DNA from 2 places in the Bradyrhizobium sp. AUGA SZCCT0169 genome. Region 2 is predicted to be linked to the other one. Evidence: riboswitches for the same ligand, from Rfam matches in the RefSeq annotation. Region 2 holds a riboswitch; the other holds the start of a gene.
What was found. A riboswitch is a leader RNA that binds a small molecule or an ion and turns the genes downstream of it on or off. The one in region 2 is predicted to bind S-adenosylmethionine.
Positions count from the first base shown of each region.

Region 1 (3,405 bases), on a different contig from region 2:
GGGCAAGGTCGCCGAACTGCGCAAGGTCGGCATCTTCCCGCGCTTCGAGGTGATGCGCGACTGGCACGAGAAGCAGGCGATCCCGATGGACAATTTCGTCATCGCCGACGGCCTACACATGAGCGACTGGGGCTACGCCTGCTTCGCGCAACTGCTCGGCGACGATATCATCCGCTCGGTCGGCCAGATCAAGCTCGGCGTCAACGTGCCGTCCGACGTGCGGACCTATCGGCCGATGTGATTACGGCTGTTGCCGTTACACACCGCCGTCGTCCCGGCCTTGAGCCGGGACCCACGCCGCGGCCGTGCTGATTAAACACGGTGGTCGACCACTTCCTTGACTCACAACGTCCTGTGGTTATGGGTCCCGGCTCAAGGCCGGGACGACGATGGTGTTGGTGGCAATCAGCTCACGCCTTCTCCAGCGCCTGCGCAAAATCCTCGATCAGGTCATCCGCATGCTCGAGTCCGGCGGAGAAGCGAATGAAGCCTTCGCTGATGCCGAGCTCGGCGCGCGCCTCCGGCGTCAGCCGCTGGTGCGTCGTGGTCGGCGGATGGGTGACGAGGCTCTTGGCGTCGCCGAGATTGTTCGAGATCCGCGAGATCTGCAACGCGTTGAGGCAGCGGAACGCGGCCTGCTTGCCACCCTTGACCTCGAAGCCGACCAGGGTCGAGCCGGCGCGCATCTGCCGCTTCACCAGTTCGGCCTGCGGATGATCTGATCGCCCGGGATAGATCAGCCGCGAGATCTTCGGATGCTTCGCCAGCGCATCGGCCACCTTGCCGGCGGTCTCGGTCTGCGCGCGCACCCGTACCGCCAGCGTCTCCAGTCCCTTCAGCAGGACCCAGGCGTTGAACGGCGACATCGACGGGCCGGTATGGCGCATGAAGTTATGGAGGTGCTCGGCGACGAACGCTTCCGAGGCCAGGATGATGCCGCCGAGGCAGCGGCCCTGACCGTCGATATGCTTGGTGGCGGAGTAGACAACGACGTCGGCGCCAAGCGAAAGCGGGCTCTGCCAGATCGGCGTGGCGAACACATTGTCCACGATCAATCGTGCGCCGCCACTGTGCGCGATCTCGGCAATCGCCGGGATGTCGAGCACGTCGAGCGTCGGATTGGTCGGGCTCTCCAGGAAGAAGGACTTGGTGTTCGGGCGCAACGCGCGCTGCCACTGGTCGAGATCGAGACCGTCGACCAGCGTCGTCTCGATCCCGTAGCGCGGCAAGAGATCCTGCACCACGTAAAGGCAGGAGCCGAACAGAGCTTTCGAAGCGACCACGTGGTCGCCGGCCCGGAGCGGTGCGAGGATAGCGGTCGCCACCGCGGCCATGCCGGTCGCGGTCGAGCGCGCGGCTTCCGCGCCCTCGAGCTGGATCATGCGGCGCTCGAACATCTCGATCGTCGGATTGGAATAGCGCGAATAGATGAAGCCGGGCTCCTCGCCCTTGAAACGGGCCTCGCACTGCTCCGCGCTGTCGTAGACGTAGCCCTGGGTGAGGAACAGCGCCTCGGACGTCTCGCCGAACTGCGAGCGTAGCGTGCCGCCATGGACCATGCGGGTTTCGGGACGATAGCGGGTGGTAGACTTAGCCTCAGGCATGTGACCTCCGTCGCGACCACCATTGAAAATGGTCACAAAAAACCGGCCTGGAAAAATTTCCACAGGCCGGGATCACACGTGTCCCCGGCCTGTTTAGCGACTTATTTAACGTGGCTGCAAGCCGGCCGGCTCAAATCACCACGGGATAAGTCATGCTGATATTCCCTCGCGCCCTTTTCGTCAAGCCGGCCATCGGATAACCCCTAAATGCCCATATTTATGAGGTTTGGATGACATTCGGGTCATCCTTCCCGGGCTCCCTTGAGGACCGCCGTGCCTTTCACGCTGCCGCCCGACGCCAACGGAATTCTGCCCGACCGCATGATCGCGGCGATGGCGGATGCGGGCCTGATCCTGCCGGCCTATCCCTTTGTCGAGAGCCAGATCCAGCCCGCGAGCCTCGATCTGCGGCTCGGCGATATCGCCTACCGGGTGCGCGCGAGCTTCCTGCCGGGGCCGGGTGCGACGGTGGCCGAGCGTATCGACGAACTGAAACTGCACGAGATCGACCTCACTGACGGGGCGGTGCTGGAAACCAATTGCGTCTACATCGTGCCGCTGCTGGAGAGCCTCGCGCTGCCGCCGGAGATCGTCGCCGCCGCCAACCCCAAAAGCTCGACCGGGCGGCTCGACGTCTTCACCCGCGTGATCGCTGACGGTACCCGCCGCTTCGACATGATCGGCGCCGGCTACCACGGGCCGCTCTATGCCGAGATCAGCCCGAAGACGTTTCCGGTGCTGCTGCGCGAGGGATCGCGGCTTAGCCAAGTGCGCTTCCGCACCGGCGACGCCATCCTCAATGCGGACGAGCTCGACGCGCTGCATGAGGCCGAGCGGCTGGTCGATATCGACGACGCCGATCTCGCCAATGGCGTGGCGCTGAGCGTCGATCTAAGCGGCGCGAATTCCGGCGGCTTTGTCGGCTACCGCGCCAAGCGCCACACCGGCGTGGTCGATGTCGACCGCCGCGGCGGCTATGCGGTCGATGAATTCTGGGAGCCGATCGCGGCGCGCCCGGACGGCAGCCTGATCCTCGATCCCGGCGAGTTCTATATCCTCGCCTCCAAGGAGGCGGTGCAGATCCCGCCGGATTACGCCGCCGAGATGGTGCCGTTCGATCCTCTGGTCGGCGAATTCCGCGTCCATTATGCCGGCTTCTTCGATCCCGGCTTCGGCTATGCCGGCGCCGGCGGGCAGGGCTCGCGCGCGGTGCTCGAAGTGCGCTCACGCGAAGTGCCGTTCATCCTCGAGCACGGCCAGATCGTCGGCCGCCTGGTCTATGAAAAAATGCTGGCGCGGCCCCATGCCATGTACGGCCAGCGCATCGGCTCGAACTATCAGGCCCAGGGCCTGAAACTGAGCAAGCATTTCAGGGTGTGATTCTCACCTCGTCATTGCGAGGAGCGCAGCGACGAAGCAATCCACGTTCCCGAGCAAAGATGGATTGCTTCGCTTCGCTCGCAATGACGGTGGTTGGTGCCTACCTCGCCGCCGACGTCATCGCAGGCGTCACACGCCATACCGTGTTGCCGACGTCGTCGGCCACCAATAGCGCGCCCTGCTTGTCTAACCGCACGCCGACCGGACGTCCGCGGGCTTCACCGTCATCACTGACAAAGCCGGTCAGCACGTCCTGCGGCTTGCCGGAAGGCTTGCCGCCCTCGAACGACACGAAGATCACCCTGTAGCCGGCGCGCGGCTTGCGATTCCACGAGCCGTGCTGGCCGATGAACGCGCCACCCGCCATCGCTTGCGGAAACAGATTGCCGGTGTTGAACTCGAGCCCGAGCGAAGCGGTATG
Region 1 covers NZ_JAFCMC010000036.1:64,594-67,998, reverse strand. The annotation lists gene JQ609_RS28745 (SGNH/GDSL hydrolase family protein) at 1-241, shown strand, start outside; gene JQ609_RS28740 (O-succinylhomoserine sulfhydrylase) at 411-1,604, opposite strand; SAM riboswitch at 1,677-1,756, opposite strand; gene JQ609_RS28735 (2'-deoxycytidine 5'-triphosphate deaminase) at 1,878-2,984, shown strand; gene JQ609_RS28730 (sorbosone dehydrogenase family protein) at 3,085-3,405, opposite strand, start outside.
Region 1: linked by a shared signal. The riboswitch ahead of JQ609_RS28740 (O-succinylhomoserine sulfhydrylase) and the one ahead of JQ609_RS11865 (homoserine O-acetyltransferase) in region 2 are both predicted to bind S-adenosylmethionine.

Region 2 (3,405 bases):
CCTTCGGACCATCCCGGGATGACGCCTACGGCGTCATCTCCCCTTCTCCGCCCGGCTCAGCAAGAACACACCCTGCTCGCCGAACATGTTCCAGAACCACCACGGCAAATTCAGCCGCAGCGGGCGGCCGTAGAGATCCAGCGCCACCGCGCGCTCCATCTTGACGTTGATCTCGTCGCAAAGCTGCACGAAATCCTTGATGGTGCAGAAATGGATGTTCGGCGTGTCGTACCAGGTCGCGGGCAGGTTTTCGGTGCGCGGCATGTGGCCGCCGACCAATAATTGCAGCCGCATCCGCCAGAACCCGAAATTCGGGAACGAGACGATGGCGCGATGGCCGATCCGCAGCAGGTTTTCCAGCACCACTTTCGGTTGCCGGGTCGCCTGCAGCGTCTGCGACAGGATCACGTAGTCGAAGGCGTCGTCGGGATAATTGACGAGGTCGGTGTCGGCGTCGCCCTGCACCACCGCAAGGCCCTTGGCGACGCAGCGGTTGACGCCCTCGCGCGACAGCTCGATGCCGCGCCCGTCGATGCCGCGGCTTTCCAATAGCTGCAGCAGTTCGCCATCGCCGCAGCCGACGTCGAGCACTTTGGAGCCGCGCTGCACCATCTCGGCGACCAGCAAATGATCGCTGCGAAGGTTTTCGGTGCGATGCGGCTCCACGCCGGTGAAAGGTAACGTCTGTTGCTGCAGCGACATATCAACCACCCGCCGTTTTCAGGCCCCGCGCGGTGCCTGCGGATCGCAGGAAAGCGCGGGAAATGTCGAAGAATTCGGGCACGTCGAGCAGGAAGGCGTCATGGCCGCGGTCGGTTTCGATTTCGGCGAACGACACCCGCGCGCTCGACGCGTTGAGCGCATGCACCAGCGCGCGCGATTCCGCGGTCGGGAACAGCCAGTCCGACGTGAACGACACCACGCAGAAGCGGGTCTGGATGCCGCTGAACGCTTTGGCCAGCACGCCGCCATGGTCGGCGGCGATGTCGAAATAATCCATCGCGCGCGTCAGATAGAGATAGGAGTTGGCGTCGAAGCGCTCGACGAACGACGAGCCTTGATAGCGCAGATAGCTTTCGACCTGGAAATCCGCGTCGAACGAAAACGTCGGCAGCTCGCGGTCCTGCATCCGCCGCCCGAACTTGCGGTGCAGGGCGGCGTCGGAGAGATAGGTGATATGCGCGGCCATCCGCGCGACGCCGAGGCCGCGATGCGGATGCGTGCCATGTTCGAAATAGCGGCCGCCGCGCCAATCCGGATCGGCCATCACGGCCTGCCGGCCAAGCTCATGGAATGCGATGTTCTGCGCCGAGTGGCGCGTCGAACATGCGATCGCCAGTGTCGAGAACACGCGCGCCGGATACGCCGCGGTCCATTGCAGCGCCTGCATGCCGCCCATCGAGCCGCCGACCACGCAGAACAGCGTCTCGATGCCGAGACGATCGATCAGCATGGTCTGCGCGCGCACCATATCGGGAAGGGTGATGATCGGGAAATCGAGGCCCCACAATTTGCCTGACGCCGGGTTGGTCGAGGCCGGGCCGGTCGAGCCCATGCAGCCGCCGATCACGTTGCTGCAAATGATGAAGTAGAGGTTGGTGTCTAGCGGCTTGCCGGGGCCGACCATGGTGTCCCACCAGCCATGCTTGCCGGTGACCGGGTGCGCATTGTTGACATGCTGATCGCCGGTCAGCGCATGGCAAACCAGGATGGCGTTGGAGCGGTCCGCATTCAGCTCGCCATAGGTCTGGTAGGCGATCTGGAACGGCGCCAGGTCGACGCCGCAATCGAGCTTGAGCGGCTGGTCAGCGCCGAACTTCGCGACCTGCGAGGTCGGATGATCCGCCTCATGGGCCCGATCCTCATTGTGGATCGAGGGGCTTGGTATCGACTGAACGTTTGTCATCTCGGCCACCGACCTCGAAAGCTGAGGTCCTCCCGGACAGAAATCAGGCCATAAAAAAACCCGGCCTGAACAAAGGTTCGACCGGGATCACTTCTGTCCCCGGCCTGTTTAGCGAGTTGTTTAACGTGGCTGCAAGCCGGCCGGCTCAAATGACCACGGAATGGGCTAAAGCTAGTCCGAAGGGAGCTTTTCGTCAAGGCAGGCCCCAAGGTTAACCCGCCCGCGAGCCCGCCAATGGCGATGTTTCTCTTTGCTTTCGGCGGCTGTCTTTCCTAATCAATGTCCTTGTATTTGCCGGTGATTTCGCCCCCCGGCGCTAAAGGCTAGAACATGTCCAAAGCACCCCCCGCCCCGCCCTCGCTCGCGGTGCTGCGCCAGGAGATCGACAGCATCGACGAGCAGGTTCACCGCCTGCTGATGGCGCGTGGCGACATCATCGATCGGCTGATCCAGGTGAAAGAGACCCAGGAGGTCGGCTCTGCGTTCCGCCCGGCGCGCGAGGCCGACATGATGCGGCGGCTGGTGGAGCGTCACCGCGGCATCCTCCCGATCGACACCATCGAGAGCATCTGGCGCGTCATCATCTCGACCTTCACCTACGTCCAGGCGCCGTTCTCGGTGCATGCGGACGTCTCGGTAGGCGAATCCGCGATGCGGGATTCGGCGCGGTTTCATTTCGGCTTCGTGGTGCCATACGTCGCGCATTTCAGCGCGCAGGCCGCGGTTGAAGCGGTGGCGAAATCGAAGGGCGACCTGGCGCTGGTCTCGGCGACGTCGAGCCGCACGCCGTGGTGGATCGAACTCGAGGCTGCCGGCGCGCCGAAGATCATCGCGCGGGTGCCGTTCCTCGAACGCGCCGACCATCCGGCGGCGTTGCCGGTGTTCGTCGTCTCGCGCGTCGCCGACAACGCCATGGTGACCGAAGTCGAGACCTGGAGCGTGCGCGTCTCCGGCTGGAACGCCGAGATTGCGCGCGCGCTGGCGCCGCTTGCCGACATCGTCGCCGTACCCGATACCGCCTTCGACGGCGCCGCGCTGCTGGTGTCGATATCAGGCATCGGACTTGAGAAGATCAAAACCGCCCTGATCGAGACCGGCGCGTCGGTGCGCTCCGCAGCCCTCGTCGGCAGCCACGCAACACGCTATACGGTGCCCCCGAACGGGGCGGCCAAATCCTAAAATAGACGCCCTACGATCCGGAGCCAGAAGATGTCCCGCCCCGTGCCGAACCCCGGCATTCTCGATATTGCGCCCTACACCCCCGGCAAGAGCCCGGTGGCCGAGCCCGGCCGCAAGGTGTTCAAGCTGTCCGCCAACGAGACGCCGTTCGGCCCGTCGCCGAAGGCGATGGCGGTCTACAGGGAAGCGGCTGGGCATCTGGAGGACTATCCGGAAGGCACGTCGCGCGTGCTGCGCGAGGCGATCGGCCGCGTCTTCGGGCTCGATCCGAACCGCATCATCTGCGGCGCCGGTTCGGACGAAATCCTCAATTTGCTGGC
Region 2 covers NZ_JAFCMC010000008.1:5,482-8,886, forward strand. The annotation lists gene metW (methionine biosynthesis protein MetW) at 34-702, opposite strand; gene JQ609_RS11865 (homoserine O-acetyltransferase) at 704-1,906, opposite strand; SAM riboswitch at 1,994-2,073, opposite strand; gene JQ609_RS11870 (chorismate mutase) at 2,237-3,085, shown strand; gene hisC (histidinol-phosphate transaminase) at 3,116-3,405, shown strand, end outside.